3 regions of the Janibacter sp. UYMM211 genome follow, and region 1 is predicted to be linked to each of the others. Evidence: predicted binding sites of a transcription regulator. Region 1 holds the regulator's gene; each other region holds the start of a gene.
What was found. Region 1 encodes LexA, which represses DNA repair genes until DNA is damaged. Its sites were predicted from a motif close to TCGAACANNTGTTCGA; they were not measured.
Positions count from the first base shown of each region.

Region 2: the regulator LexA is predicted to act here: its motif matches at 3,559-3,574, upstream of ABIB53_RS02385 (HNH endonuclease signature motif containing protein).
Region 3: the regulator LexA is predicted to act here: its motif matches at 5,233-5,248, upstream of ABIB53_RS09025 (alpha-ketoglutarate-dependent dioxygenase AlkB).

Region 1 covers NZ_JBEPOY010000001.1:276,168-283,434, forward strand. The annotation lists gene ABIB53_RS01240 (DUF2510 domain-containing protein) at 1-26, opposite strand, end outside; gene ABIB53_RS01245 (vitamin B12-dependent ribonucleotide reductase) at 255-3,164, opposite strand; gene nrdR (transcriptional regulator NrdR) at 3,306-3,776, opposite strand; gene ABIB53_RS01255 (LysM peptidoglycan-binding domain-containing protein) at 4,177-4,566, opposite strand; gene lexA (transcriptional repressor LexA) at 4,813-5,553, shown strand; gene ABIB53_RS01265 (NAD-dependent protein deacetylase) at 5,625-6,461, opposite strand; gene ABIB53_RS01270 (hypothetical protein) at 6,690-7,267, shown strand, end outside.
Region 2 covers NZ_JBEPOY010000001.1:521,231-528,497, reverse strand. The annotation lists gene ABIB53_RS02395 (cysteine desulfurase family protein) at 1-933, shown strand, start outside; gene mnmA (tRNA 2-thiouridine(34) synthase MnmA) at 939-2,060, shown strand; gene ABIB53_RS02385 (HNH endonuclease signature motif containing protein) at 2,113-3,546, opposite strand; gene ABIB53_RS02380 (DUF1905 domain-containing protein) at 3,854-4,147, shown strand; gene ABIB53_RS02375 (uroporphyrinogen decarboxylase/cobalamine-independent methonine synthase family protein) at 4,156-5,157, shown strand; gene ABIB53_RS02370 (hypothetical protein) at 5,154-5,624, shown strand; gene ABIB53_RS02365 (GAP family protein) at 5,621-6,352, opposite strand; gene ABIB53_RS02360 (sensor histidine kinase) at 6,472-7,267, shown strand, end outside.
Region 3 covers NZ_JBEPOY010000002.1:813,517-820,783, forward strand. The annotation lists gene ABIB53_RS09010 (BCCT family transporter) at 1-1,481, shown strand, start outside; gene ABIB53_RS09015 (aspartate-semialdehyde dehydrogenase) at 1,525-2,559, shown strand; gene leuA (2-isopropylmalate synthase) at 2,793-4,529, shown strand; gene ABIB53_RS09025 (alpha-ketoglutarate-dependent dioxygenase AlkB) at 4,591-5,211, opposite strand; gene recO (DNA repair protein RecO) at 5,379-6,143, shown strand; gene ABIB53_RS09035 (isoprenyl transferase) at 6,154-6,939, shown strand; gene ABIB53_RS09040 (Fur family transcriptional regulator) at 6,949-7,267, opposite strand, start outside.

The DNA.
Region 1 (7,267 bases):
TACCAGCCCGCTGCCCACTCGCTCATCGTGCTCCCCTTGTCAGGTGGTGTGTCTTGTGCGGCGAAGGCTACCTGCGCCGGATGGGTGCGAGGCGCACCGATCTCGTGTCGTTTCGGCGACGACCCGCGATCTGCCCCGGTATCTCGGGGTTGTCGTCATGTCGGGGGAGCACTCCCCCGGCGCATGTCTGCGGAAAGCGCGGGGCCCCGGCCGCAGCATCGCTGCGGCCGGGGCCCGTCGTGCGCAACTCGTGATCAGCTGCAGCCGCTGGTGGAGCCGCAGCCCTCGCAGACGTAGCAGGAGCCGGCGGGGCGCATCTTCGTCCCGCAGGTCATGCACATCGGCGCGTCGGCGGTCTTGCCCTGGAACTTCTCCAGCAGCTCGGCCGAGCTGTGGATCTGGCCGCTGACCTCACGGGCGGAGGCGGCGCCAGCGCCCGAGGTGACCTCGGCCGCGTGCTCCTCGACCGGGGCGTCGGCCTTCTTCGAGGACGGGGCGGCGGACTGGCTGTAGGTCTCCAGCTCGTCCTCGAGGTCCTCGTCGTCCTCGTTCGGCGCGGCCGCGTAGGACCCCGTCTCGAGCTGGCGGGCGCGCTCCTCGGCGGTATGGATGCCCATGAAGGAGCGGGTCTCGAAGTCGAGGTAGTCCAGCGCGAGGCGACGGAAGACGTAGTCCATGATCGACTGCGCCATCCGCACGTCCGGGTCGTCGGTCATGCCGGCCGGCTCGAAGCGCAGGTTGGTGAACTTCTCGACGTAGGTCTCGAGCGGCACGCCGTGCTGCAGCGCGATGGAGATCGCGATGGAGAAGGCGTCCATGAGACCGGCGAGGGTCGAGCCCTGCTTGCCGAACTTGAGGAAGATCTCGCCGAGCTCGCCGTCGTCGTACGTGCCCGACGTGAGGTAGCCCTCGGCCCCGCCGACGGCGAAGGACGTGGTCTGCGAGGTGCGGCGCTTGGGCAGACGACGACGCAGCGGGCGGTACTCGACGACCTTCTCCGGCTCCGCGGCCTCGGTCTTCGCGTCCTTGGCGTCCTTCGCGTCCTTGGCGGTCGAGCCGCCGTCGGAGAGCGGCTGGCCGACCTTGCAGTTGTCGCGGTAGACCGCGAGCGCCTTGAGCCCGAGCTTCCAGCCCTGGATGTAGACGTCCTCGATCTCCTCGACGGTCGCGTCCTCCGGCAGGTTGACCGTCTTGCTGATCGCGCCGGAGAGGAAGGGCTGGGTCGCCGCCATCATCCGCACGTGACCCATCGGGCTGATCGAGCGCGCACCCATCGCGGTGTCGAAGACCTCGTAGTGCTCGGTCTTCAGGCCGGGGGCGTCGATGACGTGGCCCTTGTCGGCGATGTACTCGACGATCGCCTCGACGGTCTCCTGCGCGTAGCCGAGCTTCTTCAGCGCGCGCGGGATGGTGAGGTTGACGATCTGCATCGAGCCGCCGCCGACGAGCTTCTTGAACTTCACGAGCGAGAAGTCCGGCTCGATGCCGGTGGTGTCGCAGTCCATCATGAAGCCGATGGTGCCGGTGGGCGCGAGGACCGAGGCCTGCGCGTTGCGGTAGCCGTTCTTCTCGCCGAGCGTGATGACGGCGTCCCACGCCTTCGTCGCGGCCGCGTGGATGTCCTTGTCCATCGTGTGCAGCGTGCGGACCTGGTCGTTGGCCGCCTGGTGCTTGCGCATGACGCGCTTGTGGGCGTCGGCGTTGCGGGCGTAACCGGCGTAGGGGCCGACGACCGCGGCGAGCTCGGCGGAGCGCTTGTAGGCGGCACCGGTGAGCAGCGAGGTGATCGACGCGGCGAGGGCGCGGCCGCCGTCGGAGTCGTAGCCGTGGCCGGTCGCCATGAGCAGCGCACCGAGGTTGGCGTAGCCGATGCCCAGCTGACGGTAGTCACGGGTCGTCTCGCCGATCGGCTCGGTCGGGAAGTCCGCGAAGCAGATGGAGATGTCCATCGCGGTGATGACGAGCTCGGCGACCTTCTGGAAGGTCGCGACGTCGAAGGTGTCGTCGTCGCGCAGGAACTTCAGCAGGTTGAGCGAGGCGAGGTTGCAGCTGGAGTTGTCGAGCGACATGTACTCGCTGCACGGGTTGGACGCGGTGATCCGGCCCGTCTCGGGGTTGGTGTGCCAGTCGTTGATCGTGTCGTCGTACTGGATGCCCGGGTCGGCGCACTCCCACGCGGCCTTGGCGATCTTGCCCATGAGCTCACGGGCGTCGACGGTGGAGATGACCGAGCCGTCCTTGCGGGAGGTGAGCCCGAAGTCGGTGCCGTCCTCGACCGCACGCATGAACTCGTCGCTGACGCGCACCGAGTTGTTCGCGTTCTGGTACTGGACCGAGACGATGTCGGCGCCGCCGAGGTCCATGTCGAAGCCCGCGTCGCGCAGGGCCCGGATCTTGTCCTCCTCGCGGGCCTTGGTCTCGACGAACTCCTCAATGTCCGGGTGGTCGACGTCGAGGACGACCATCTTCGCCGCGCGACGCGTGGCGCCACCGGACTTGATGGTGCCCGCCGACGCGTCGGCACCGCGCATGAAGCTCACGGGGCCGGAGGCGGTGCCGCCGGAGGAGAGCAGCTCCTTGCTGGACCGGATGCGGGAGAGGTTGAGGCCGGCGCCGGAGCCGCCCTTGAAGATGAAGCCCTCTTCCTTGTACCAGTTGAGGATCGAGTCCATCGAGTCGTCGACGGAGAGGATGAAGCACGCCGAGACCTGCTGGGGGCTCTTCGTGCCGACGTTGAACCACACCGGGGAGTTGAAGCTGAAGACTTGGTGGAGCAGGGCGTAGGTCAGCTCGTGCTCGAAGATCTCGGCGTCGACCGGGGTCGCGAAGTAGCCGTGGTCCTTGCCCGCCTTGACGTAGGTGAGCACGACGCGGTCGATGAGCTGCTTGAGACCCTGCTCGCGCTCGGGCGTGCCGACGGCGCCGCGGAAGTACTTCGTCGTGACGATGGTGCTCGCGTTGGCCGACCAGAAGTCGGGGAACTCGACCCCGCGCTGCTCGAAGATCGTCGCGCCGGTCTTCCAGTTCTGCTGGACGACGTCGCGCTTCTCCCAGGTCACCTCGTCGTAGGGGTGGACGCCCTCGGTGGTGTAGATGCGCTCGACCGTGATGCCGCGGTTCTTCGCGGATCGACGGGTGCTGGGCTTGCCGGCGGTCTCGGTCATGGTCCCTCTCTCGGTGGTGCGGGTCTGCAGGTGGTGCTGCTCATGTGGTGCTGTGTGGTGCGGGCGGCGTGCAAGGGAAGACCTCGCATCAAGCGTGTCACCGGGTACCGACAGCCCGATCGCGTGCCGGTACCCGGGGGTCTAGGGGGCGTCCTGCGCGAGAGCGGTGTGCTCGGCGCGCAGCAGGGTGATGGCGGCCTCGAAGTCCTCGAGCGAGTCGAAGGCCTGGTAGACGCTCGCGAAGCGCAGGTAGGCGACCTCGTCGAGCTCGCGCAGCGGGCCGAGGATCGCCATCCCGATCTCGTGGGCGTCGATCTCGGCGCTGCCCTGCGCCCGCACGGCCTCCTCGACGCGCTGGGCGAGCAGGGCCAGCTGGTCCTCGGTGACCGGTCGGCCCTGGCAGGCCTTGCGGACGCCGACGAGGACCTTGGCCCGGCTGAAGGGCTCCGCCGCCCCCGAGCGCTTCGTCACGCTCAGGCTCGCGCTCTCGAGCGTGGTGAAGCGCCGGTTGCACTCGGGGCACTGCCGACGACGACGGATCGAGGACCCGTCGTCAGCCGTGCGCGAGTCGATGACGCGAGAGTCGGTGTGACGGCAGAAGGGGCAGTGCACGATGCTCTCCTCTCGGGCACGGTGGCACAGGTCGGGCACCGGCTGACTTGCACGAGGCGGGTCGCCGGCTGTGGACCGGGGTGTGGATCAGGGCGGTTCTGCTGTGGACATCTGTCGACAACCGGTGGACAACATCGTCGTACATGTGCACTACATGTGGACGAATGACATCGGTGTAACCACTAGATGTAGTGCCATTTCATCACGCCCACCACCACGCACGCAAGACCCGGCAAGCCCCCGGGCGAGAAGGCCCGGGATACCGGGCGACACGCCGGTGCGAGGCCCTGTCGACAGCCGGCGGGGACAGCACGACGGCCGCACCCGGTGGAGGTGCGGCCGTCGCTATCGCCCGGGTCGGGTCGAGGGACCCGGGTGGTCTGGTGATCCGTCGTGACGGTCAGCGCGTCGGGATGACGAGCTCCTGGCCGGCGTGGACGAAGGGGGTGCTCAGCGCGTTCTCCGAGCGGATGGCCGAGACGGCCGCGCTCGTGGGCACGCCGGGCATCTGGCGGGCGGCGACGTCGCTGAGGGTCTGCCCCTGCTCGACGGTGACGGTCGTGGCCGCCGCGGCCTCGCCGCCCGCGGTCGCGATGCCGGTGCCGAGCGCGAGCAGCGCCGCGACGGCGATCGTCGTGAGCGCGAGGCGACCCCGACGGGTCACCCGCAGCTCGGTGGGGACGTCGGTCCCCGTCGGCACGGACACGAGGTGGCGCTCGGCCCGGCGCGGGTCGCGCAGCGCCGAGGGCCGGGCAGCGTGCTGCGGGGCCTGGACGGTGAGTGCGCTCATGGTCTCCTCCTGGTCGTCTGGTCGAACCGGTGTTCGACGAGGCGTCTGCACGATGTCTAGCACAGGTGTTCGAGCGAGAACAAGACACGCTCGAACATGTGTTTGATCTAGACCGGGCCGAGCACTACCGTCGGCCACACGGGAGAGACAACCAGCGAGCACCGACAACGCTGTCCTCCCCCGCAGGAGCAGGCCACCAGCCGCCCCCTCACGGGTCGCGGCGCGAGCGAGACAGCGAGGGGCGCGATGAGCGAGGACAACATCCGCACGTTGCCGGTGCGGGACAACGGCGAGGGGCTGACCGCCCGGCAGGTCAAGGTCCTCGAGGTGATCCGCAGCGCGGTCGCGACGCGGGGCTACCCGCCGAGCCTGCGCGAGATCGGCGACGCGGTCGGGCTGACGAGCCCGAGCTCGGTGGCCCACCAGCTGACCGCGCTCGAGCGCAAGGGCTACCTGCGCCGTGACCCCAACCGGCCCCGCGCCATCGAGGTCGTCTCGCCCGAGGCGCCCCGCTCCCCCGAGGGCGACGCGCAGACCCACGACATCGCCGGCTACCGCGGTGGCGCCAGCCCCCACGACCCCGACGCGACGGGCAGCGGCGACGCCCACCCCGCCGCCACGTACGTGCCGGTGCTCGGCCAGATCGCCGCGGGCGTGCCGATCGTCGCCGAGGAGAGCGTCGAGGAGGTCTTCCCGCTGCCGAAGCAGGTCGTCGGCGAGGGCTCCCTCTTCCTCCTGCGCGTCGTCGGCGACTCGATGATCGAGGCCGCGATCTGCGACGGCGACTGGGTCGTCGTGCGCCAGCAGCCGACGGCCGACAACGGCGACATCGTCGCGGCGATGCTCGACGACGAGGCGACGGTCAAGACCTTCAAGCGACGTGACGGCAAGGTGTGGCTGCTCCCCCACAACCCCGCCTTCGAGCCGATCGACGGCGACCACGCGACGATCCTCGGCAAGGTCACCGCGGTCCTGCGCCGCATCTGAGCCTGGCGCGCCGCCCCGGCCGGACGGGCCCGCCCCTGCACGGGGCGGGCCCGTCCAGCGTGGCGGGGCGGTCAGCCGACCTGTGCGCTGGCGCGGACCAGCGCGTCCAGGCTCGTGTCGAGCGAGCCGTCGACCCGGTGGGTCGCGAGGTCGTCACCGCGCGTGCGTCCCCTCGTGATGATGACGACCGGCGTGCCGAGCTTGGCGGCCCGCCGCACGAAGCGCAGGCCGGACATCACCTGCAGGCTCGACCCGAGCACGAGCAGGCTCGGCGCCGCCTCCGTGAGCGCGAAGCAGTGCTCGACGAGCGGCTTGTCGACCGAGCCGCCGAAGAAGACGACGTCGGGCTTGAGCATGTCCGACCCGCACACGAGGCAGAGCGGCGCCTCGAAGGTCTCGACCTCGACCTCCTCGAGGCGCACGTCGCCGTCGGGTCGGATCTCGTCGCTGTCCGCGTCGAAGCCGGGGTTGCGCTGCGCCATCCGCTCGTCGAGCGCGGCCCGGGCCTCCCGGGCGCCGCACGCGAGGCAGACCACCTCGGCCAGGCTCCCGTGCAGCTCGACGACACCGGTGCTGCCGGCCGCCTGGTGCAGGCCGTCGACGTTCTGGGTGATGACGGCGCCGACCTGACCGCGCTCCTGCAGGTGCGTGACGAGCTCGTGGGCGCGGTTGGGCAGGGCTGCGCTGAAGCGGCGCCACCCCACGTAGCTGCGCGCCCAGTAGCGCCGCCGGGCGGCGCTGCTGCCGATGAACTCCGACAGGTGCATCGGCGTCACCCGGCGCGTGCCGTCCGGACCGCGGTAGTCGGGGATCCCCGAGTCGGTCGACATCCCCGCGCCGGTGAGGGCCAGCGCCGGCCCGCGGCTCAGCACGTCGGCGATCTCGCGGAAGGTCTCGGGGGTGCTCACCGCACCAGTATCCGCCCCCCGCGGCCGCGGGCGTCGCGCGAGGACCTGACCGTCCCCTGCGGGGCGTCCGCCCAGGTCAGAGCCCGAGATACCACCCCGAAGGCTGTAGTGCGCTCGCGGCCCCCGCTCGCCGGAGGTCACTAGCGTCCACAAGGTCAGGCAGGCCGGCAGCGTCGCCAGCGCCCGGGTCTGCGCCCGTTGCACCACTCACCGAAGAGGGGACTGCAGATGACCGCAGGACCGTACGACCAGGACCGCTCGACCCCGGGCAGCGCAGGCGCCGGCACGGCGTCCGTCGCCAAGGACGAGGCCGCCTCCGTCGCCGGAGACGCCCGGGAGGGCACCCAGCAGGTCGCCGCGACCGCGAAGGACGAGGCCCAGCACGTCGCCCAGGAGACCCAGCAGCAGATCCGCGACCTCTACCACCAGGTGCGCTCCGAGCTGAGCAGCCAGGGGTCGGACCAGCAGAGCCGAGCTGCGGGCGGGTTGCGCACCCTCGCCGACGACCTCGGCGGGATGGCCGATCACGCCGACTCCGGCGTCGGCGGCGACCTCGCCCGACAGGCGGCTCAGCGCACCCGCACCGCGGCGGACTGGCTCGAGGCCCGCGAGCCCGGTGACGTCGTCGCCGAGCTCACGAGCTACGCACGCCGCCGCCCGGGCGCCTTCCTCGCCGGCGCGGCCGTCCTCGGCCTCGTCGCGGGTCGCCTCACCCGTGGGGTGGTCGCCGAGAAGCAGGACGACACCACGCCGCAGGACGAGGGCACACCCTTCGCCCGGCGGCACGCAGAGGCTCCGGTGCAGGC
Region 2 (7,267 bases), 250 kb from region 1:
CGCCAGGCCGACCCCGCCCGCGACCGCGTCGTGCTGTCCGGGATGGAGCACCACGCGGTGCTCGACGCGGCGACCCACCTCGCCGACACCTCCGGGGCGCGGCTGGCCTTCGTCGAGCCGGGGGAGTGCGGCACGATCGAGGTCGACGCCGTGCGCGCCGCCGTCGAGGAGGACCCGGCCTCTGTCGCCGTCGTCAGCGTCATGTGGGCCAACAACGAGGTCGGCACGGTCCAGGACGTCGCCGCGATGGCCCGGCTGTGCCACGAGCACGCCATCCCCTTCCACACCGACGCGGTGCAGGTCGCGGGCCACCTGCCCGTCGACTTCGCCGCGGTCGAGGCGGACACGCTCGCCGTGAGCGGGCACAAGTTCGGCGGGCCGACCGGGGTGGGTGTGCTGCTCGCCCGGCGCGACGCCCGGCTCGTCCCGACGAGCCACGGCGGGGGCCAGGAGCGCTCGCTGCGCAGCGGCACGGTCGCCGTCGCGGGCATCGCCGGCCTCGCCGCCGCCCTCACCGAGGCGGTCGGCGAGATCGAGACCGAGGCCGCCCGGGTCGCCGCGCTGCGCGACCGCTTCCTCACCCGCGCCCGCGAGATCGACCCGAGCATCCGCGTCTCCGGCTGCTGGGAGGTCGGCGACATCACCCGTCGTCTGCCCGGCAACGCCCACATCACCATCCCCGGCTGCGACGGCGACTCGTTGCTGTACCTGCTCGACGCCGCCGGCGTCGAGGTCTCGACCGGCTCGGCCTGCCAGGCCGGCGTGCCGCAGCCCAGCCACGTGCTGCTCGCCATGGGCCGCAGCGAGGAGGAGACCCGCGGCTCGCTGCGCGTCTCGCTCGGGTGGACCTCGACCGAGGCCGACGTCGACGCCGCGCTCTCCGCGCTGCCCGACGCCGTCGACCGTGCCCGCCGCGCCAGCGGCGCTGCCTGATCGCCATGCGTGTCGTCGCCGCCATGAGCGGTGGGGTGGACTCCGCCGTCGCCGCCGCCCGGATGCTCGACGAGGGCCACGACGTCGTCGGCGTCCACCTCGCGCTGTCGCGCAGCGCCGCGACGCTGCGCGAGGGCGCGCGCGGGTGCTGCACGATCGAGGACTCCGGCGACGCCCGCCGGGTGGCTGACCGGCTCGGCATCCCCTTCTACGTGTGGGACATGGCCGGGGCCTTCCAGCGCGACGTCATGGACGACTTCGTCGCCGAGTACGAGGCCGGGCGCACGCCCAACCCCTGCCTGCGGTGCAACGAGAAGATCAAGTTCGCCGCGCTCCTCGACAAGGCGCTCGCCCTCGGCTTCGACGCCGTCGCGACGGGGCACTACGCGCAGGTCGAGCAGGGTCAAGCAGGCCGCGAGCTGCACCGCGCCGTCGACCCGGCCAAGGACCAGAGCTACGTCCTCGGGGTCCTCGACGCCGAGCAGCTGGCCCGCTCCTTCTTCCCGCTCGGGCGCTCGACGAAGCCGCAGGTGCGCGAGGAGGCGCAAGAGCGAGGCTTCTCCGTCGCCCGCAAGCCCGACAGCCACGACATCTGCTTCATCAGCGACGGCGACACCCGCGGCTGGCTCGCGGGCCGGCTCGGGGAGCGGCCCGGCGAGGTCGTCGACGAGCGCTCGGGCGAGGTCGTCGGCGCCCACACGGGCGCCTACGGCTTCACCGTCGGTCAGCGACGGGGGCTCGGCCTCGAGCGCAGCAGCCTCGACGGCGAGCCGCGCTTCGTCACCCGGGTCGACGCCTCGAGCAACCGCGTCTTCATCGGCACCTCCGACCTGCTCGGCGTGCGCCAGGTCGTCGGCACCCAGCCGCGCTGGTGCGGTCCCGCGCCGACCGGCGAGGTGCGAGTCGGTGCGCAGCTGCGCGCCCACGGAGAGGAGATCCCGGCCCGCGCCCGCCTCGAGGGCGGAGACGGCTCCGGCCCTCGCCTTGAGGACGGAGACGGCTCTGGCCCTCGCCTCGTCGTGGACCTCGACGAGGCCGTGCGCGGCATCGCGCCGGGCCAGTCGGTCGTGCTCTACGAGGGCACTCGTGTCGTCGGCTCGGCGACCATCGCGTCCACCGCCCGCTGACCGCGCACACCCCCTCCGGGACCGCCGCCGCGTCATCACCGCGTGCGTCCTTCTACGTGCGCCGGTGGAAGTGGATCGTCGCGGTGTCGTCGGGTGCGCGGTGGGTGGTGTGCTGCCAGTCGGGTCCGTCGATCATGCGGTGGTGGTAGCCGCACAGGGGGATGGCGTTGAGCAGGTCGGTCTGGCCGCCGTCTCGCCAGGCGAAGAGGTGGTGGATCTCGGTCCACGCGAAGGGGCGTTCGCACCCGTGGGCGGCGCAGGTGTCGTAGCGCAGGGACAGGGCGAGGGCTTGGGCTTCGGTGAAGAGGCGCTTCTGGCGGGCGAGGTCGAGAGGTTGTGAGGGTCCGCCGAGGACGACGGGGATGATCCCGGCGGCGCAGGCCATGCGGCGGATGGTGCCGGCGTCGAGGTGGTCGCCGGCGTCGGTGCTCCCGGCTCGGTGGAGCTGGCCGGTGAGGTCGTCGAGTCGGGTGGTGACCAGGAGGGTGGCGGCGACCTTGCGGGAGAGGTGGTCGGTGGGGATGCGGGTGAGGAGGTCGGCGAAGGCCAGGCCGCGGCGGTGCTGCCAGTCGAGCTCGTCGACGCGGGTGTCGCCGGTGAGGCGGGCGAGGTCGCTGGGCTCGGTGATCACGGTGTCCGAGCCGGGCTGGGTGCGGCGTCGGGGTGCGGTCATCGCGTCGATGACCTTGCCAAGGATGGCACCGGCGGCCCAGGGGACGGTGAAGTGCCCGGTCATGGTGCCGTCGTGGTTGTCGCGGATCCAGAAGGCCGACTCGTCGCGGGCGTGCGCCTCTTGCGCGGCAAGGATTTCGTCCTCGTGGGCGTCGACGACGTCCTCGTCGGGTTCGACGGCTTCGAGGACGCGGCGTGCGGCGATCCGTAGCTTGGCCGGTGCCCGGTTGACCGCGAGGAGGAGGAGCTCGGCCTCACAGGTGTGGCGCTGCTCCTGGGTGAGCCCTTCGGGCAGGTCTGCCATCGCGGTGGTGATGACGCGGGCGTGGTCGGCGCTGATCCGCCCGTCGTCGAGGGCAGCGGCGGTCTGCGCGAGCTCAGCCTGCGGCTGTGCGGGTGCCGTGGTGGTGGCGTCGGCGCCGACAAGGGTCAGGGTGGGGGAGTCGCACCCGGGGTCGGGCTCTATGGTACTGGGTGCGGTGAGCGCGGTGGCGAGTCGGACGTCGCGTGAGGCGGGACGACGGTCGCTGTTGGTGCTCTGGGCGACCCAGGCTCCGGTGTCGGTGTGCCCGGTGCGCTCGGCGACCCGCATGGTGTCGGCGCGGGCGACGAGGCGTAGCCGGGCGGCTTCGACGCGTCGGGCCAGGCGTTCGACCTCGACGAGATCAGCACGCAGCGCCCGCCCGGCGGTCCGCTGATCGGCGGCGATCGCCTCTTGCAGGCTGTCGATGACGGCGTGGGCCTGGTCGAGCAGGGCTGGCACGCGGCTCTGGCCCGGGGTGCCCGGGTCCAGGAGCTGCGGCATCGTCGCCATGACCCCATGCTATCGAACAGGTGTTCGACAGGCCAGGTCTTTGTCGGTGAACGGTCAGCAAGGGTTTCGAGGCTCCGGGCCTGGCGGCCCTCGCGCCTCGACCGCCGATGGCGCGTCACCTCGACCTCCAGCTGTCGGGTGGCCTCGAGGCTCGGGCCTGGCGGCCCTCGCACCTCGACCACCGACGGCCCCGTGGTCTCGAGGCTCGGGCCTGGCAGCCCTCGCACCTCGACCACCAGTTGCGCCCCCCTCGACCATCAGCCCTCACAAGGCTGACGGGGGGTGGTGCCACGATGGCGGGGTGGACATGGACTTCGAGGCGGAGGTCGTCGAGTGGCGGGGGCCGGCGCCCTACGTCTTCGCGGTGATGCCGGCCGGGCAGGCGCAGGAGGTGGCCGACGTCGCGCGAGACCTCACCTACGGCTGGGGGTGCATCCCGGTGTCGGGCCGGGTGGGGGACACCGACTTCACCACCTCGCTCTTCCCCCGTGAGGGCGGCTACTACGTGCCCATCAAGGTCGCGGTCCAGCGCGCCGAGGGGGTGGGCGTCGGCGACACCGTGCGGCTGCGGCTCACCCTGGGAGCGACGCCGGTGCGATGATGCCCGGCGTGACCTCGACGAGCCCCGACCTGCCCATGACGACCCGGGTGAGCGGCGTCGGCAGCTGGCCGGGCGAGAGCCCCCGCGAGGCCGTCCGGACCGTGCACGACCTCCTCGGCGACGGCGTGCCCCACCTGCCCGAGCTCCCCGGCCGCGGGGTCGGGGCCGAGATGATCGGCCGCGCGGCATCGCTCCTCGAGGGCTTGCACGTCGAGACCCAGCCCTTCGGCTGGCGGCTCGTCGACCGCCCCGGCCGCGACGAGGGCCGGGCCGCGGCCTACCTGCGCCACGACCTCGACGAGCTCGCCGAGGCCTACGACGGCTGGCAGGGCCCGCTCAAGCTCCAGGTCAGCGGTCCGTGGACCCTCGCCGCCACCCTCGAGCTCACCCGTGGCGAGCGCGTCGTCAGCGACCACGGCGCGCGTCGCGACCTCACCGAGTCGCTCGCCGAGGGCCTGCGCACGCACGTCGCCGAGGTCGCCCGGCTCCTCCCCGGCGCCGACCTGGTCGTCCAGGTCGACGAGCCCGCGGTGCCCGCGGTGCTCGAGGGGCGGCTGCCGACGCAGTCCGGGTACGGGCGGCTGCGTGCCGTCGACCGCTCGGAGGTGCGCGACTCCCTTCGCGTCGTCCTCGACGCCGCCGGCGACCACCGCACCGTCGTCCACTGCTGCGCCGCAGAGGTCCCCGTCGCGCTCCTTCACGAGGCCGGTGCCGACGGGCTCTCGCTCGACACGACCCTCCTCGACGGCTCGCGCTGGGAGCAGCTCGCCGCGGCCGTCGAAGGGGGAGCGCACCTGTGGGCAGGAGCGGTGCGGGTCGGCGCCGACTGGCGCAGCGCCCACGACCGGCTCACCGGGGCCTGGGGGCGGATCGGTCTGACGACGGCGAGCCTCGCCGGCGTCGTCGTCACCCCGACGTGCGGTCTGGCCGGGGCCACCCCGACGTCCGCCGTCGCGACCCTGCGCACCGCGAAGGACCTCGCCGAGGCCCTGGCCGAGAGCGGCCGGTGACGCAGACCGGGTCCCCGGGGCGACCCCCCTTCGCCCGGCGCCTCTGGCGCACGTGGTGGCAGATGACCCGGTGGATGGTCGGGCTCTTCGTCGTCGTGGGGCTCGGGATGATGGTCTTCATGGGGGACTGGCGGCACCACGCGCTCGGTCTCACCGACCGGCGCGAGGTGACGGTCACCCACGTCACGGCGAACACCGACCGGTGCGCGAAGAACGACGTCGGTGACCGCGTGGACGTCAGGTGGACCGACGACGACGGCCGGACCCGCACGGGCTGGTGGGTCGCCTGCCGCGGGGACGGCCGCGTCGAGACCGGTGACCGGCGCGAGCTCTGGGTCGCACCCGGTCGCCGGGGCTACGACTACTCGACGTGGTCGCTGTGGACCCAGCTGCCCAAGGCCGCCCTCCTCGCGAGCTCGATCCTCACGGCCGTCGTCCTGTGGAACGAGCGACGCCGCCGGCGCTAGCCGAAGGGCATCCACCCGGGGAGCCCCGCGTCGCCCGCGTTGCTCAGGATCAGCAGCCCGACGATCGCGAGCACCCAGGCCACGGTCTCGCCGGACGTGCGCTCCATCCACGCGGCCACGCGCCGCAGCACCGGCTCGAGACGTCGCCCGAGCCCCAGCCGCAGACCGAGCAGGAGCAGCGCCGGGAGCACCATGACGACGCAGTACCCGGCGAGCACGAGCGCCCGCTCGGCCGCGCCGACGGGCGCGCTCGTGACGATCCCGATGCCGGCGAGGTAGGGGATCATCGACGCCGCCTCGATCGCGGCCGCGGCGACGGCCAGACCGACGAGGGCCCCCGTGCCGCCGCGCTGCCCGTCGACACCCATCGCCCGGTCGCGCCAGCGGTGCACCCGCCGGCTCGTCGTGCCGCCCCCGTCGCCGTTCTTCCTCGTCGGCATGAGGATGCCGGTCGCGAGCAGCAGCACGCCGACGGCCACCTGGACGCGGGTGCCGGTCGTCGTCGAGAGCCACTGCCCGAGGTCGCCGGCCACGGTGAGCAGCCCGGTCGCCAGCGCCACCCCGAGGACCCAGTAGAAGCCCGCGACCGTGCCGAGGAAGACGAGCACCCGGCCAGGGCGCACCCGGCCCGGCGCGAGCATGAACCACAGCGGGATGAGCAGGGTGCCGAAGCTCGTCGAGTCGACGAGGGCGAGCACGGCGAGGGTGAGCAGCTGGGGCAGGTCCATGGCAGCCACCGTGACCCGCGCGACGTGTCGCGCACATCGGCCGAAGGGGGAGCAGCCGCGGCCGCGGCGTCCGCCTTTCGGATGACGCCCGGTGCCGGGCCCCATGATTCGATGACGTCGTGACGACGCAGCGCAGGGCCGAGGCGATTGGTCTCGACCTGCGCGGCGCAGCGCTCATGGCGCTCCTCGGCACGGTCCTCGTCGCCATCGACCTCGTCGACATCTGGGGCCAGGGCACGCGCGGCCCGAGCGGGCGCTGGTGGCACCTCGTGCCCCTGATCCTGCTGTGCGCGGTCATGGTGTGGCGCAGGGTGCGGCCCCTCACCTGCCTCGCCCTGGGCGTCGTCGTCTTCGCCGTCGAGACGGCGTACGGCGGCAGCATCGGCTCGCTCCTCGTCATCATCGAGCTCGTCTACGCCGCCGGGCTGCACGGCCGGGGCCGCGCCGTCGTCTCCCTCGACTGGGCCATCGGCATCGGTGTCGCCGCGAGCGGCCTCGCGGTCTGGGCGCTCACCGGCGACCTGCAGGACGGCGTGCTCACCGCGCTCACCGTCTTCGCCGTCTTCGGCACGTCCTTCTGGTGGGGGCGCTCGAGCCGCCGCTCCCTCGACCTCCTCGCCGCGCAGCGCCGGCAGGCCCAGGACGAGGCACGGCTCGCCGAGCTGCGCGCCCGCGAGGAGCGCCGGGGCGAGCGCGAGCAGATGGCCCGCGACCTCCACGACGCGCTGTCCGGCAGCCTCGCGGCGATCACCATCCACGCCGAGGCCGGGCTGCACGACGAGAGGTCGCAGCGGCGCGCCCTCGAGGTCGTCCGCGCCACCTCGAAGGACGCGGTCCGCGAGCTCCAGTCGATGCTCGCCGTCCTGCGACCGGACGTGCCGATGACCGTCTCGCCCTCCCTGGCCGACCTCCCCG
Region 3 (7,267 bases), on a different contig from region 1:
TGATGTTCTCCGCCGGCATGGGCATCGGCCTGATGTTCTACGGCGCCTCGGAGCCGCTGACCCACTTCGTCACCCCGCCGCCCGGCACCGGTGAGGCGGGCAACCCGGCCGCCGGCCGCAACGCCATGGCGACGACCTTCTTCCACTGGTCGCTGCACCCGTGGGCCATCTACGCCGTCGCGGGTCTGGCCATCGCCTACGGCGTCTTCCGCAAGGGCCGCGGCCTGACGATCAGCGCGGTCTTCGAGCCGATCCTCGGCAAGCGCCGCGTCCACGGCCCTGCCGGCAAGATCATCGACAGCTTCGCGATCTTCGCGACCCTCTTCGGCTCGGCGACCTCGCTGGGCCTGGGTGCGCTGCAGATCGCCACGGGCGCGCAGATCGTCGGCTGGACCGGCGAGACGGGCAACAACCTGCTCGTCGGCATCATCGTCGTCCTCACCATCTGCTTCGTCATCTCCGCCGTCTCCGGCATCGAGAAGGGCATCCAGTGGCTGTCGAACACCAACATGGTGCTCGCGCTCGTCCTCGCGCTCTTCGTCTTCGTCGTCGGACCGACGATCTTCATCCTCAACCTGCTCCCGACGACGCTGGGCACGTACTTCCAGCACTTCATGGAGTACTCGGCCCGCTCGGACGCCCAGGGCGAAGAGGGCATCCAGGCCTGGCTCGGCGGCTGGACGATCTTCTACTGGGCCTGGTGGGTCAGCTGGACCCCCTTCGTCGGCATGTTCATCGCGCGCATCTCGCGCGGTCGCACCATCCGTGAGTTCGTCACCGGCGTGCTCCTCGTCCCGAGCGCGGTCTCGCTCGTGTGGTTCGCCATCTTCGGCGGCGCCGCGATCAAGGCCGAGCAGGACGGCGCGGGCCTGTCGAGCGCCGAGTCGCTCGAGGCGACGCTCTTCAACCTCCTCGACACGATGCCGCTGGCGACGATCACCTCGATCCTCGTCATGGTCCTCGTCGCGATCTTCTTCATCTCCGGCGCGGACGCCGCCTCGATCGTCATGGGCACGCTCAGCGAGAACGGCACGCTCGAGCCGTCGAAGAAGACGGTGATCTTCTGGGGCGTGGCGACCGGTGCCGTCGCGGCGATCATGCTCATCCTCGGCGGTGAGGACAGCCTGGCCGGGCTGCAGACGATCACCATCGTCGCGGCCCTGCCCTTCGTCGTCATCATGATCGGCATGGCCGTGTCGCTCATGAAGGACCTGCGCAACGACCCGATGGTGGTGCGGCGCAAGTACGCCGTCGCAGCCGTCGAGGCCGCTGTCGTCGAGGGCGTCACCCACCACGGTGACGACTTCAACCTGCGCATCCAGCAGTCCGAGCCCGGTGAGGGGATCGGTCACTCCGTGCCGACCCCGGACACGGCTGACTCGGCCGAGCAGGAGCCGCAGACCGCTCCCGACGAGCCGGTCGACCACGCGGTCGAGGAGCGTGCCGCTCGCGGCGACAGCTCGGAGATGTCCACGAGGTAGTCCCTCACGAGCTCGACGACGGAGCCGACCTATCCTGGGTGCCATGCGAATCGGTGTATTTGGTGCCACGGGGCAGGTCGGCTCCGTCATGCGTGCCCTCCTGCAGGAGCGCGACTTCCCGGTCGAGGAGATGCGGTACTTCGCCTCGGCCCGCTCGGCGGGGATGACCCTGCCGTGGCGGGACGGCGAGATCACCGTGGAGGACACCGCGACGGCGGACTTCTCCGGTCTCGACATCGCCCTCTTCTCCAACGGCGGGTCGACGAGCAAGGAGTGGGCGCCCAAGGTCGCCGCTGCCGGTGCGACCGTCATCGACAACTCCAGCGCCTGGCGCAAGGACCCCGAGGTCCCGCTCGTCGTCTCGGAGGTCAACGCCGGTGACCTCGACTCGATCCCGAAGGGGATCGTCGCCAACCCCAACTGCACGACGATGGCCGCGATGCCGGTCCTCGCCCCGCTGCACGAGGAGGCCGGCCTCGTCCGCCTCCACGTCGCGAGCTACCAGGCCGTCTCCGGCTCCGGCGGTGCCGGGCTCGACGAGCTCGACAGCCAGCTGCGCGCCGGGTACGCCAGCGGCGACCCGAAGGACCTCGCCGTCGACGGCGGCGCGCTGACGCTGCCCTCCCCGCAGAAGTACGTCGTGCCCGTCGCCTTCAACGTCGTGCCGGTCGCCGGCTCGGTCGTCGACGACGGCTCGCTGGAGACCGACGAGGAGCAGAAGCTGCGCAACGAGTCGCGCAAGATCCTCCACGCGCCCGACCTGCGGGTCTCCGGCACGTGCGTGCGCGTCCCCGTCTTCACCGGCCACTCCCTGGCGATCCACGCCGAGTTCGAGCGCGACATCGACGTCGAGCGTGCGCTCGAGCTGCTCGAGGCCGCGCCCGGCGTCGTCGTCACCGACCACCCGAACCCGCTCGAGGCCACCGGCCGCGACGAGGTCTTCGTCGGTCGCGTCCGCGCCGACCAGGCCGCCCCCGAGGGGAAGGGCCTCGTGCTCTTCGTCGTCGGCGACAACCTGCGCAAGGGCGCGGCGCTCAACGCCGTCCAGGTCGCCGAGGAGCTCCTCGCGCGTCGCTGAGCCTGAGCCGCACCCACGACGAAGGGGGCCTGCCGACATCTCGTCGGCGGGCCCCCTTCGCCATGTTTGTCCGCAGTACGGGACCCCCTGGGTGGCGTCGCGCAGGCGGGTCTAGGGTGGTCGCCATGCAGGCGCGACTCCTCCTTCTCTGCCGCGGCGAGGCCTAGACGGCCCCCCTCGTCGCGGAGTTCGGTGCGTCCGGCCGACCCACCCGAGACGAGACGAGAAGAGACATGATCCACTCCCAGGCCCCCTCCGGGATGCCGACCCACAAGTACCTGCCCTTCCAGGACCAGATCCGCGTCGAGCTGCCGGACCGCACGTGGCCCGACGCCGTGATGACCAAGGCCCCGCGCTGGTGCGCGGTCGACCTGCGCGACGGCAACCAGGCCCTCATCGACCCGATGGACTCCGAGCGCAAGCTGACGATGTTCCGGCTGCTCGTGAAGATGGGCTACAAGGAGATCGAGGTCGGTTTCCCCAGCGCGAGCCAGACCGACTACGACTTCTGCCGGATGCTCATCGAGGGCGGGCACATCCCCGACGACGTGACGATCCAGGTGCTCACCCAGTGCCGTGACGAGCTCGTCGAGCGCACCTTCGACGCCATCGCCGGCAGCCGCCAGGCGATCGTCCACTTCTACAACTCGACCTCGGTCCTGCAGCGCCGCGTCGTCTTCGGCACCGACGAGGACGGCATCGTCGACATCGCCCTCCAGGGCGCGCGGCTGTGCAAGAAGCTCGAGGAGACCATCCCCGACACCGACGTCTACTACGAGTACAGCCCGGAGTCCTACACCGGCACCGAGCTCGAGTTCGCCGTCCGGGTCTGCAACGAGGTCATCGACGTCATCGACCCGACGCCGGACCACAAGATGATCATCAACCTGCCGGCGACGGTCGAGATGGCCACGCCGAACGTCTACGCCGACTCCATCGAGTGGATGATCCGCCACCTCGACCGGCGCGAGTCGGTCGTCGTCAGCCTGCACCCGCACAACGACCGGGGCGAAGGGGTGGCGGCCGCCGAGCTCGGCTACCTCGCCGGCGCGGACCGCATCGAGGGCTGCCTCTTCGGCAACGGCGAGCGCACGGGCAACGTCGACCTCGTCACCCTCGGGATGAACCTCTTCAGCCAGGGCATCGACCCGCAGGTCGACCTCTCGCAGATGGACGAGATCCGGCGCACCGTCGAGCACTGCAACCAGCTGCCGGTGCACCCGCGCCACCCGTGGGGCGGCGACCTCGTCTACACGGCCTTCTCCGGGTCCCACCAGGACGCCATCAAGAAGGGCTTCGACGACATGGAGCGCCGCGCCAAGGCCGCGGGCACCGACACCGACGGCATCGACTGGGGCGTGCCCTACCTGCCCATCGACCCGCACGACATCGGCCGCAGCTACGAGGCCGTCGTGCGCGTCAACAGCCAGTCCGGCAAGGGCGGCATGGCGTACCTGCTGAAGTCCGACCGCGGCATGGAGCTCCCGCGCCGTCTGCAGGTCGAGTTCAGCCAGGTCATCCAGCGCAAGACCGACACCGAGGGCGGCGAGGTGAGCGGCGCCGAGCTGTGGCGCATCTTCTCCGACGAGTACCTCCACTCCGAGGAGTCCGAGATCCGCTGGGGTCGTCTGGCGCCCGTGCGCTCGACGATCTCGGGCAGCGAGGACGGCCTGGACCAGATCGAGGCCGTGCTCACCGACGGCGGCAGCGAGATCACCGTCCACGGCCGCGGCAACGGCCCGATCGACGCCTTCACCGACGCCCTCGGCACCATCGGCGTCGACGTGCGGGTCCTCGACTACCACGAGCACGCGCTGTCGGCCGGTGGCGACGCCCGCGCCGCCGCGTACGTCGAGTGCGCCGTCGGCGACCGCGTCCTGTGGGGCGTCGGCCTGCACGAGTCGATCGTCAAGGCCTCGCTGCGCGCGATCCTCTCGGCGGTCAACCGCGCGGAGCGCGACACCGTCTGACCCGTCGGCCGACGACGAAGGGGGCGTGACCGGTCATCCGGTCGCGCCCCCTTCGTATCGCTCAGCGCACCCCGCGCACGCGGAGCTGGATCGAGATCCGGGGGCCGCTCACGGCGGCAGCCTTCGGGACGCTGTGGTCCCACGTGCGCTGGCACGAGCCGCCCATGACGACGAGGTCGCCGTGGCCGAGGGGCAGCCGGGTCGACGGGCCGCCGTCGCGCGGGCGCAGGGCGAGGACGCGCTGCGCGCCGAGGGAGATGATCGCGACCATCGTGTCCTGCTCGCGGCTGCGCCCGATGCGGTCGCCGTGCCAGGCGACGGAGTCGCGCCCGTCGCGGTAGAGGCACAGGCCCGCCGTGACGAAGTCTTCGCCCAGCTCGTCGCGGTAGTGCGCGCTGAGTGCGGTGCGCGCCTGCGCGACAAGGGGGTGGGGGAGCGGCTCGTGCTCGCCGTAGAACTTCGTCAGGCGGGGCACGTCGAGCACGCGGTCGTACATCTGGCGGCGCTCGGCGTGCCACGGGACCTCGCGCACGAGGTCGTCGAGCACCGTGTCACCCCCGCTCACCCAGCCCGGGTGCAGGTCGACCCACGCCCCCCGGTCCAGCGTCGTGCGGCGCGGGTCGACCGGGGCGAGGGTCGGCCGCTCCGCGTCGTCGAAGAGGCTGGGCTGCAGCGCGCTCACGAGACGAGGATAGCAAGTGCCTCGAACAGGTGTTCGAGGTGCTTGCGCGACCCCTTCCCGGTGCGGGTGGTCTCGAGGCTCGGGCGCTGAGCGCCCTCGCACCTCGACCAGCGACGAGGTGCGGCGCGGCGGCGGGCGTCGTCGGGGGCTCGTAGGACAATGGACGCATGCCCCTGTACCGAGACACCGGTGTCGTGCTGCGCACGCACAAGCTCGGCGAGGCCGACCGCATCATCACGATGCTCACCCGCGGTCGCGGCAAGGTCCGGGCGGTGGCGAAGGGGGTCCGCCGCACGAAGTCCCGCTTCGGCGCCCGCCTCGAGCCGGGCATGCACGTCGACGTCCAGTGCTACGAGGGTCGCAACCTCGACACCGTGACCCAGGCGGTCGGCGTCGACTCGTGGGGCCACACCCTGGCCAGCCGCTACTCGGACTGGACCGCGGCCGCCGCGATCCTCGAGACCGCCGACCGGCTCACGGAGGAGCACGAGGTCTCCGTCCAGCAGTACCACCTGCTGTGCGGGGCGCTGCGCACCCTCACGTCCGGCGAGCACGACTCCTCGCTCGTCCTCGACGCCTACCTCCTGCGCGCCCTCGCCGTCGCGGGCTGGGCGCCGAGCCTGCACGACTGCGCCCGGTGCGGCGCCGACGGCCCGCACCGCGCCTTCCAGATCGCCGCGGGCGGCTCGGTCTGCTCGCAGTGCCGCACGCCGGGCGCGAGCGCTCCCGCGCCGGCGACGACGGCGCTCATGGCCTCGCTCCTCGCCGGTGACTGGGCCCACGCCGACGCCTCCCCGATGCCGGCGCGGCGCGAGTCGAGCGGCCTGACCGCCGCCTTCCTCCAGTGGCACCTCGAGCGGGGCGTGCGCTCGCTCGGCCTGGTCGACCGCACCCCCAGCCCCCGAGGGCGCCCGCCCTCGACGACCCGATGACGAGGACGCGATGACGACGAGACGGTACGAGACCCCCTTCGCGCACCCCACCGGGGTCACCGCGCCGCCGGTCCCGGCCGAGCTCGTGCCCGGTCACGTCGCCGTCGTCATGGACGGCAACGGCCGGTGGGCCAACGAGCGCGGGCTGCCCCGCACGAAGGGGCACGAGGCCGGCGAGGGCGCGCTGCTCGACGTCGTCGCCGGGGCGCTGGAGATCGGGGTGACCCACCTCTCGGCCTATGCCTTCTCGACGGAGAACTGGCGCCGCTCGCCCGACGAGGTGCGCTTCCTCATGGGCTTCAACCGCGACGTCATCCGGCGCCGCCGCGACCAGCTGCACGCGTGGGGCGTGCGGATGCGCTGGGTCGGCCGGCGCCCACGGCTGTGGGCCTCGGTCATCAAGGAGCTCGAGATCGCCCAGGAGATGACGAAGGACAACGACGCGATGACGTTGTACTTCTGCGTCAACTACGGGGGCAGGGCCGAGATCGCCGATGCCGTGCAGCGCATCGCGGAGGACGTGCGTCGTGGCCGGCTCAAGGGCAACGGCATCGATGAGCGCACCATCGCGCGCTACCTGCCCGAGCCGGGGATGCCCGACGTCGATCTCTTCGTGCGGTCCAGCGGCGAGCAGCGCACGAGCAACTTCCTGCTGTGGCAGAGCGCGTACGCCGAGATGGTCTTCCAGGACACGCTGTGGCCCGACTACGACCGCCGCCACCTGTGGCAGGCGATCGAGACCTACGCCCGGCGCGACCGGCGCTACGGGGGAGCGGTGGACGCGGTCGACGGATGAGCGAAGGGGTCAGCCGCGCGAGCAGTCCGCGCAGCGCCCGAAGATCTCCAGCGTGTGCTCGACCTGGGTGAAGCCGTGCTCGGCGGAGACCCGGTCGGCCCAGCGCTCCACCGTCGGCCCCTCGACCTCGACGGCCCGACCGCACTCACGGCACACGAGGTGGTGGTGGTGCCCGGTGCTGCACCGGCGGTAGAGGGACTCGCCCTCGTCGGTGCGCACGACGTCGACGTCGCCGTCGACGGCCATCGCCTGCAGGGCGCGGTAGACGGTCGCGAGGCCCACCCGCTCGCCGGCGGTCGACAGCCGGGTGTGCAGCTCCTGCGCGGAC